Regions from separate parts of the Corynebacterium sp. USCH3 genome, predicted to be linked through region 2. Evidence: riboswitches for the same ligand, from Rfam matches in the RefSeq annotation. Region 2 holds a riboswitch; each other region holds the start of a gene.
The links. Region 2 has a riboswitch for thiamine pyrophosphate ahead of thiC (phosphomethylpyrimidine synthase ThiC). Riboswitches for the same ligand answer to the same signal wherever they lie in the genome.
Positions count from the first base shown of each region.

Region 1: another riboswitch for thiamine pyrophosphate. It lies ahead of thiM (hydroxyethylthiazole kinase); the one in region 2 lies ahead of thiC (phosphomethylpyrimidine synthase ThiC).
Region 3: another riboswitch for thiamine pyrophosphate. It lies ahead of thiO (glycine oxidase ThiO); the one in region 2 lies ahead of thiC (phosphomethylpyrimidine synthase ThiC).

Region 1 is NZ_JAQPZT010000001.1:643,838-647,109, reverse strand. It holds partial or broken gene PQI66_RS03050 (bifunctional hydroxymethylpyrimidine kinase/phosphomethylpyrimidine kinase) at 1-788, opposite strand, end outside; gene thiM (hydroxyethylthiazole kinase) at 785-1,636, opposite strand; TPP riboswitch at 1,626-1,719, opposite strand; gene PQI66_RS03040 (NAD(P)/FAD-dependent oxidoreductase) at 1,820-3,247, opposite strand.
Region 2 is NZ_JAQPZT010000003.1:516,278-519,549, forward strand. It holds gene PQI66_RS08570 (SPFH domain-containing protein) at 1-758, opposite strand, end outside; gene PQI66_RS08575 (sulfite exporter TauE/SafE family protein) at 914-1,666, shown strand; TPP riboswitch at 1,719-1,827, shown strand; gene thiC (phosphomethylpyrimidine synthase ThiC) at 1,826-3,272, shown strand, end outside.
Region 3 is NZ_JAQPZT010000002.1:185,651-188,922, forward strand. It holds gene PQI66_RS04135 (DUF4334 domain-containing protein) at 1-484, shown strand, start outside; gene thiE (thiamine phosphate synthase) at 507-1,220, opposite strand; TPP riboswitch at 1,273-1,384, shown strand; gene thiO (glycine oxidase ThiO) at 1,377-2,549, shown strand; gene thiS (sulfur carrier protein ThiS) at 2,546-2,761, shown strand; gene PQI66_RS04155 (thiazole synthase) at 2,785-3,272, shown strand, end outside.

The sequences.
Region 1 (3,272 bases), on a different contig from region 2:
GGATTTGATGTCCGCCTGCGCGCCGGCGCCGCCGGTGGGGTCGGTGCCGGCGATGCTGAGTACTCGGGGAATCATGCGGGGTCCTGTCCGGAGAACGGGTGGGTCGGTCGGTGGCACAGGGAACGCAGGTCGCGGGCCGCGACGGCGGGGTCCCCGGCCGTCATCACGGCCGAGACGACACAGATCCCGGCCACTGCGGTGCGGTCCAAATCCGCGGCGTTGTCGGCATTGACGTGCCCGATCGCCACGGAGGGGATACCGAGGTCGAGGGCGTGCGCAGCCAGGTCGTCGACACTGCCGGGGCCGGTGACCCCCAGGGCCCGTCCGGTGTCGGTCTTGGTGTCGGTCAGCTCCACCGGGCCGAGTCCGAGAACGTCCGGAGGACGGACTCCGTCACGCATGAGCCGTGCGAGGGTGTCGATCTGTGCGTGGTCGTCGACGGACAGCCCGATCATCAGGTCGTCGGGTAGCGCGGCACGGGCGGTCCGGAAGTCGATGTCGTCCTGTCCGATGTGCAGGTGCAGTCCGAGGCGGCGGGCCACGTCGAGCCGGTCGTTGACGAACAGCGGGACGCCGGTCCCGGCGAGTGTCTCGGCGAGTTCGGTGGCGCGCGTGGTGAACGCAGAGTCGTCGAGCGTCTTGTCCCTGAGCTGGACGACCCCGACGCCGCCGGAGACGGCACGTGCCACGATCCTGGCGACCTCGTCACGTCCTCCGCCGAGGACGGGATCGGTGACGAGGTAGAGCCCCCAGTCCACCCGGTGTGCCGTGGTGTGGCTGAGCGTCATACCTCCGCCTCCCGGTGGTCCTCGACGGAGACCAGGTCCGGGATCACCGTGGGGTCCTCCGCCACGGCGTCCAGGGCGTCGAGCCAGGCGACGGCGAAGCTGCCGGGCCTCCTGGTCCCTCCGGCAGGATCGGTTGCCGCGAGGATCCCGGCTGCCCCGGCGTGGGCGTGCGCGGCGAGCACGGCGTCATGGTCGGAGACTCCGTCGACCGCGAGTCGCGCCGCGCCGAGATAGGCCGCGGTCAGGGCCCCGAGGGAACAACCGGTCCCGATGACGCGCTGCATCATCGGGTCACCGGACCTCAGCCAGCTGACCCGACCGGTGGAGACCACGAGGTCACGGGGGCCGGAGACGGCGATCACCCCGGCAGTGCGTTCCGCAAGGGACCGCGCCGCCTGACCTGCGGCGTCGACGGCGTCGGTGGAGTCGACGCCGCGGCCACCGCGTCCGCCCGCGAGGGCGATCACCTCCGAGGGGTTGCCGCGTACCGCGGCGGGACGGTGGTTGACGAGGTCGCGGCTGAACGCGGTCCGCGCCGCCGGTCCGCCACAGGCGACGGGGTCGAGGACCCAGGGGGTGTCCGCGGATGCCGCACCACGTACGGCCTCCCGCATGGCGCAGTACTGGGCGGCGGTGGGGCTGCCGGTGTTGATCAGCAGTCCGGAGGCGATCTCCGCGAAGTCGGCGGATTCCTCCGGGGTGTCCACCATCGCCGGCGCCGCACCTGCGGCGAGCAGGACATTGGCGGTGATCTGGGGGACGACCTGGTTGGTGATGCACTGCACCAGGGGGGCGTGACGGCGCAGGTCGCGGACGGCCTGGATTAAGGCGGTAGGCGTGTCTGGCACGGACCATCCCTTCGCTAGTTCGAACTAGAGCAGGTTCAACGGGTGTGTTCTCAGCGCGTCTCCGCGCACCCCGTGTCTCGTGACGTCCAGCCTACAGCCTTCGGACGGGGAGAAAAGTCTGACCCCGTGCACACGTCCGGACGTGTGCACGGGGTCAGACCCGTCGCGGTGGAAAGGTGCAGGTTAGTCGGACACGGCGCGGGTGTCGCGGCCGTCACCGAACTTCAGGTTGTCACGCACCTCGATGGAGCGGATGTCCTGCTCGTCCTCGAGGGTGCGCAGCTTGCGCAGGGCGTTGCGGGCGTGCAGCTGCTGACGGGTGGCGACGAGGTGCCACCGGTTGGCGGACAGGGTGTTCAGGCCCCAGCTGTAGGCGGCGACGAAACGGTTGCGGAAGCCGACCATGAACATCAGGTGCACGGCGAGCCACATGAACCAGCCGACCGGACCGGAGATCTCGGCCTTGTCCAGTTTCACCACGGCGTTGAAGCGGGAGACGATGGCCATCGTCCCCTTGTCGAAGTACTTGAAGTCGGGGCGGTCGGTGCTGCCCTCCTCGACCTGGGCGCGAATGATCGACGCGGCGTGCTCGCCACCCTGGATCGCGACCTGGGCCAGTCCCGGAAGCTTGTCGAGGCTCATCATGTCGCCGATGACGAAGATCTCCTTGTGGTCGCCCACGGAGAGGTCCTTGTTCACCGGGACGCGGCCGGCACGGTCGGCCTCGACGCCGTCGATCTGGTCGGCGATGTGCTTGCCCAACGGGCTGGCGGCGACACCGGCGGACCAGATCTTGCAGTACGCCGCGACCGTGGTCTCTTCCTCGGTCTTCATGTTCTTCCAGGTGACACCGTCGCGGTCGACGTTGGTGACCAGCGAGTTGGTGACGACCTCGACACCGAGCTTCTCGAGGGTCTTCTGCGCCTTGCGGCCGAGCTTCTTGCCGAAGGGGGGAAGGACCTGCGGGCCACCGTCGACCAGCAGGATGCGGGTCTGCTCGGTGTCGGTGCGTCGGAACTCGTTGCGCAGGGTGCGGTGCGCCATCTCGGCCAACTGGCCGGCGAGCTCGACACCGGTGGGGCCGGCGCCGACGATGACGAAGGTCAGCTGGCGTGCCTTCTCGGCCGGGTCGTCGGTGATCTCGGCGCGCTCGAAGGCACCGGTGATACGGGCGCGGAGCTCGAGGGCGTCGTCGATGCTCTTCATGCCGGGGGCGAACTCGGCGAAGTGGTCGTTGCCGAAGTAGGACTGCCCGGCACCGGCGGCGACGATCAGGGAGTCGTACTGCAGGACGACGTCCTTGCCGCCCAGGTCGGCGGTGATGACCTTCTCGTCGACGTTGACGTCGCGGACCTCGGCCTTGATGACGCGGGCGTTGCGCTGCTTACGCAGGATCTGCCGGATCGTGGGGGCGATCTCGCCGGACGACAGCACACCGGTGGCCACCTGGTACAGCAGTGGCTGGAAGAGGTGGTGGTTGGTGCGGTCGATGATGGTGACGTCGACGTCGGCGCCGGCGAACTTCTTGGCGGCGAACAGCCCGCCGAAGCCGGCACCCACGATGACGACGTGGTGACGTCCGGAGGGACGGAAAGGGGTGGCGGTGGTCATATCAGCGATACTCCTCGTTCTGCGG
Region 2 (3,272 bases):
CGGCGACGCGCCAGGGCGGCCTGTGCGGCGATGACCTGCTCCTGGGCCTCGGCCTCAGCACGCGGACCCGCGGCGTTGGCCTCGGCCTTGGCGGCGGCGATCTCCTTGGTGTTCTCCGCGACCTTCGTGTCCGTCTCCCGCTGGAAGTCGGACTTGCGACGCTCGGACTTCTGCTGCTCCTCGGCGATCTCGGCGTCCCGCTGGGCCTCGGCGACGGCACGCTCACGCTGGACGCGGGCCAGCTCCGGGGCGGAGAGGGCCTGGATGTAGCCGTTCGGGTCGCTGATCGAGTTGATCTGGAAGCTGTCGATCTGCCAGCCGAAGCGCAGCATGCGCGGCTCGGCGTTGGAGAGCACCTGGCTGGCCAGCGCCGTGCGGTCGGAGATCATCTCCTCCACGGTGAGCTGCCCGATCATCGCGCGGGTCTCGCCGGAGAAGATGTCCTGGGCGGTGGAGACGATCTGGCCCTGATCGACACCCAGGAACCTGTTCGCAGCCTCGACCACGCTGTTCTTGTCCGCGGTCACGGAGAACACCACGGAGGCCTCGACGTCCACGTCGACGTTCTGCTTCGACTGGGCACGCACCGCGATGTTCACGGTGTTCGCGCCGATGTGGAAGCGCTGGACACGGTGCAGCACCGGGACGGACCAGGCACCGCCACCGATGACGACACGGTAGGGGTTGTCGGGTTTACGCGCGATCATGCCACCGGTGATCAGCAGGGCTTCGGTCGGCTTCGGGACATCGTAGAGCATTCGTTCTTCTTTCGGTCGCAACGGGGAACGGGCAGGAGAACACTTAGTACACCCTGAGCATATCGCACAGGGGGAAACGTTCTCGGGGACGGGCGACCACGGACGGCAGGCCTGCCGACGTACCGGCGTGCCCACGGTGTTTATGCTCGGGGGTTGTGTCCACCGTCGCGATCGTGCTGATACTCGCCGTTCTTGTCGGAGCGGTGCTCCAACGCATCACCGGGATGGGCGTCGGTCTGGTCGCCGGCCCGGTGCTCTCCGTGGCGCTGGGCCCGGCGGCGGGAGTGACCGTGGTCAACGGACTGTCCACGATCAACGCGGTGAACAACGCCTGGGCGGTGCGGGCGAAGACCGACTGGCGACGTTTCAGCTGTCTTGCCGGGGGACTGTTCCTCGGCTCGCTGCCGGCAGCGTTCGTCGTCCTGCTCATCGACGGCCCCTGGCTGCTGGTCACCGTCGGTGTCCTGGTCCTCGCCGCACTGGCGGTCACGTTGTTCCAGCCGGACACGGCGCGGGTGTCGGAACGAGCCGTCGTCCCCATGGTGCTGGCCGGAGCTGCGGGCGGGTTCATGAGCACCGTCGCCGGCATCGCGGCGCCTGCGTTCACCGTGTACGCGCGCCTGACCGGCTGGGACTACCGCGACTTCGTCGCCACACTGCACCCGGTGATCGTCGTCGCCAACTTGCTGTCCTTCGTGCTCAAGATCGTCATCTTCGGTGGCGTCGACGTCGGCGGCCTGCCCGCCTGGTTGTGGATCCTCGCCGTCGCCGCGATCTTCGTCGGAGCCTGGTTCGGCGACAGACTCTACGACCGGCTCTCCAGCGACGGGACGAGGAAGCTCGCCACGCTGCTGGCATTCGCCGGTGCGGTGACGCTGGTCATCAATGGTGTCGTAGCCATGCTCTGAGCAACGCTGAGCGTTGACCGATTGCAGGTGCTGTGCCGCCGTGGTAGGCATGAGGCGTCCACACGGGTGCCCCACGAGGGGCTGAGACCGGACTGTGATCGTCCGGGACCGTCGAACCTGATCCGGTTGATACCGGCGTAGGAAGTGAGGAGCGTAGCTGTGTCTACTCCGTCTGCCCCGTCCACCCCTGTCCAGCAGCACCCCGCGCACCGTCGCGGATGGATCGAAGACCATGGTATCCGGGTCCCGGTCACCGAGATCCACCAGGAGGCCTCCCCGGACGGCAGTCCCAACCCGCCGCTGCAGGTGTACCGGACCGCCGGGCCGGGCAGCGTTCCGGAAGAGGGCCTGGACCCCTGGCGTGATGAATGGATCCGGGCACGCGGCGACACCCGGGTCCAGCGAATCCGTGAACGACAGTTGCTTGACGACGGCCGGGCCGCCGTGCGCCGCGGCGCACCGTCCCAGCAGTGGCAGGGACGACGTCCCGAACCCCGTTGTGCGGCACCGGGCCGCACGGTGACGCAGATGCACTACGCACGTCGGGGTGTCGTCACCCCGGAAATGCGGTTCGTCGCCCTGCGGGAGAACTGCGACGTGGAACTGGTGCGCAGCGAAGTCGCCGCCGGTCGCGCGATCATCCCGCTCAACATCAACCACCCGGAAGCGGAACCGATGATCATCGGTCGGGCGTTCCTGGTGAAGGTCAACGCCAATATCGGCAACTCAGCGGTGACCAGCTCAATCAGCGAGGAAGTGTCGAAGCTGGAGTGGGCCGCGACCTGGGGTGCCGACACCGTGATGGACCTGTCCACGGGCAACGACATCCACACCACCCGGGAGTGGATCATCCGGAACTCGCCGATCCCCATCGGCACGGTCCCGATCTACCAGGCACTGGAGAAGGTCGACGGCAACGCAGAGGCACTGACCTGGGACATCTACCGTGACACGGTGATCGAACAGTGCGAGCAGGGCGTGGACTACATGACCGTGCACGCCGGCGTCCTGCTGCGCTACATCCCGCTGACCGCCGAGCGTGTCACCGGGATGGTGTCACGCGGCGGATCGATTATGGCTGGTTGGTGCCTGGCACACCACGAGGAGAACTTCCTCTACACGCACTTTGATGAGCTCTGCGAGATCTTTGCGGCCTATGACGTCGCCTTCTCCCTCGGCGACGGTCTGCGCCCGGGGTCGATCGCGGACGCGAACGACGCCGCACAGTTCGCCGAACTCGACACCCTCGCCGAACTGACACGCAGGGCCTGGGAGCACGATGTCCAGGTCATGGTGGAAGGTCCCGGGCACGTCCCATTGCACAAGGTTCGCGAGAACGTCGAACGTCAGCAGGAGTTGTGCGATGGGGCGCCGTTCTACACCCTCGGGCCGCTGGTCACCGACATTGCGCCGGGGTACGACCACATCACCTCGGCCATCGGGGCGACCGAGATCGCCCGCTACGGCACCGCCATGCTCTGCTACGTGACTCCCAAAGAGCATCTCGGTCTGCCGAACCGGGACGACGTGAAGACCGGTGTCATCACCTACAAGATCGCCGCACACGCCGCCGACGTGGCCAAAGGGCATCCGGGTGCCACCGCAC
Region 3 (3,272 bases), on a different contig from region 2:
GGCGCTGAGCCGGTTCGATGCACTGCCCGCGGTCACCACCGATGAGCTGGTGGGTCGGTGGCGCGGCTCCGAGGTCGCGACGGGACATCCTCTCGACGGCGTACTCGCCGCCGTGGGCTGGCACGGCAAGCGGTTCGACAGCGTCGACGACGGTCATCCGCTGATATTCGGCTCAGAAACGTCACTTTTCGCCGCGAACCCCGCGCTGGTGCCGATGTCCACCGGGATACGGCTCCGCTCCCTGGCCACGTTCGGACCCTTTCCTGCACTCCTGCGGGGTTATCTCCGGGCGACGGCGACGAAGCGTCCCCGGGCCCGTCTCCGGATGATGGAGTACCGCGGGGTGGTCAGCGCGACGATGGTCTACGACGACCTCCCCATCAACGACCACTTCCGGCGCGTCGACCCCAGGACGCTACTCGGTGTGATGGACTTCCGGCACACCCCGCGCCCGTATGTTTTCCTGCTGCACAGGGAAGACTGAACCAGTCCCCCGTGCACGACACTCACGTCCGGTCCGGAAGGGACGTCAGCTGCGTTCTCAGCTCTGAGGCGGCGTCGCGCGGGCTCCGCGCCTCGGTGACCGCCCGGACGACGACCGCACGCCGGGCGCCGGCGGCGAGGACGTCCGGCAGGGTGTCCCGGTTGACCCCGCCGATCGCGAACCACGGCTTCCCACCGGACTTCCCCCCTGCCCCGTCGCCCACCATGTCGGCGGTCCGGGACACAAACCCCAGCCCCGTCGCCGCACGACCCGGCTTCGTCGGCGTCTCCCACACCGGTCCCGTGCAGAAGTAGTCGAGATCGGTGTCGCGGGCCGCGGCCTCCGCCTGGTCGGAGGTGTGGGTCGACAACCCCAGGAGGACGTCCGGGCCCAGGAGCTCCCGGGCCTGCGCGATACCCAGATCATCCTGCCCGACATGGAGAATGTCGGCACCGACCAACGCGGCGATGTCCGCCCGGTCATTCACCGCGAACAGTGCGCCGTGCTCGGCCGCCACCTCCGCCAGCACCTCGATCGCGGCGATCTCGCCCGCGGTGTCCAGCGTCTTGTCACGCAGCTGGATGATGTCCACGCCCCCGTCGTAGGCGGCGTGGAGGAACTCCCGCAGGTCACCCTGCTCCCGGCGCGCCGGAGTGCAGAGGTAGAGCCGCGCAGCCCGGAGCTGTCGCCGGCGTCGGTCCCCGGGGGAGGTGCCCGATGCGCCAGGGGTGTGCATGAGAGGGGTGTGCGTGCGTTGATGTAGGTCCATGTGGTGTGATGGTAGCTGTTACGCGAACTACGGGAGCCCCTGATGCCGGGGCTGAGAGGACCGGAGCCACCGGTCGACCGTCGACACCTGATGCGGGTCATGCCGCCGGAGGAAAGAACGCACATGCCCGAGACTCTTGTCGTCGGTGCCGGGGTCACCGGGCTCAGTACAGCCTGGTACCTGCGGCGGGCCGGCCACGCCGTCACCGTCGTCGACCCGTCCCCGGGTGACGGGGCGAGTCACGCCGCCGCCGGGATGATCGCACCCGTCAGTGAAGTCGTCCACCGGCACGACGCGATCCGCCCGCTGATGCTCGCCTCAGCTGCGGCGTACCCGCGGTTCATCGCCGACCTCGAGCGGACCGTCGGGTATCCCGCCGGTTACCGGCCCACCGCCACGCTGGGTGTGGGGTCCACCCCCGGGGACATGGCGACGTTCCGGGACCTCGCCGAGGTCCAGCGCGCGTCCGGCATGACGGTGGAGCCCCTGGGTGTACGCCAGGCGCGCCGGAGGGAACCGTCCCTGGCACCCGGTATCTCGGGCGCCGTCCTCGTCGCCGACGACCACCAGGTCAATCCGCGCATGCTGATGGAGGCGCTCACCGCGGCCGTGTGCGCTCCCGCCGGTCCGGACGGGCCGCGGGGCAGGGTGGTCACCCGGCGTGTCCTCGGCGTCGTACGCGAGGGTGCCACGGTGACGGGCGTGCGGCTGGACGACGGCGGTGAGCTGCGTGCGGAGACCACCGTCCTGTGCCCGGGCCTCACGTTGGCTGATATCGACGGGCTCCCGGAAGCGCGATGCGTGCGACTGCGCCCGGTACACGGCGACATCCTGCGCGCGCGGGTGAGACCGGGACATCCCGGCCTGCTGGAGCACACGGTGCGTGGCCTGGTTGACGGTCGGCCGGTGTACCTCGTTCCCCGTGATGACGGAGAGATCGTCATCGGCGCCACGGAACGTGAGGACGGCTTCGACGGCGTCTCCCTCGACGGGGTGCACCAGCTCCTCCGGGACGCCCGGATCCTGGTCCCGGGGATAGCAGACCTCGAGCTCACCGAGATCCTGGCGCGGGCCCGCCCGGGGACGCCGGACGACCTGCCGTACCTCGGCGGCGTACCGGGTGTGGACGGTGTCGTCGTCTCGACGGGGTACTCCCGCCACGGGGTCCTGCTCGCTCCCCTGTGCGCCAGGCTCGCCACACTGCTGGTCACGGGGTCTCCCCCGGGCTGCCACGCAGCCGACCGCACGCCCGATGCCGCCCTGCTCGCCGCCACCTCCCTGGAAAGGACATCATGACCATCACCGTCAACGGAGAAGAACGCCGCCTCGATACCGCGGCGACGCTCGGTGACATCATCTCCGACCTCACCGGACAGAATCCGGACTCCGAGGAACTGGGCCTGGCCGTGGCGGTCGACGCAGCGATCGTCCCGCGCAGCCGGTGGTCCACCACCGACGTCCACGACGGTGCGGAGATCGAGATCATCACCGCCATGCAGGGAGGGTAGACACCGTGCCGACCCCACAGGACATGCTCACCGTCGGGACGTCCACGCTCACCTCGCGCCTGATCACCGGCACCGGCGGAGCAACGTCGCTGGAAGTACTGGAACAGGCGCTCACCGCGTCGGGGACGTCGATGACGACGGTCGCACTGCGCCGCTACAACCCCGCCACCGGGACGTCGCTGTTCGGTCTTCTCGACCGTCTCGGTATCGACGTCCTCCCCAACACCGCAGGCTGCTACACCGCCCGCGACGCGCTGCTCACCGCCCGACTGGGACGGGAGGCGCTCGGCACGACCCGGGTGAAACTGGAGATCCTCGCCGACGACCGGACGCTGCTGCCGGACGTCGTCGAACTCGTCGACGCCACCGAGACCCTCACCGCCGACGGGTTCGAGGTCTACGCCTACACCTCCGACGACCCCACCGTCGCCCGACACCTCGAGGCCGCCGGGGCGGTTGCGGTGATGCCGCTGGGGTCGCCCATCGGCACGGGCCTGGGAATCCTCAACCC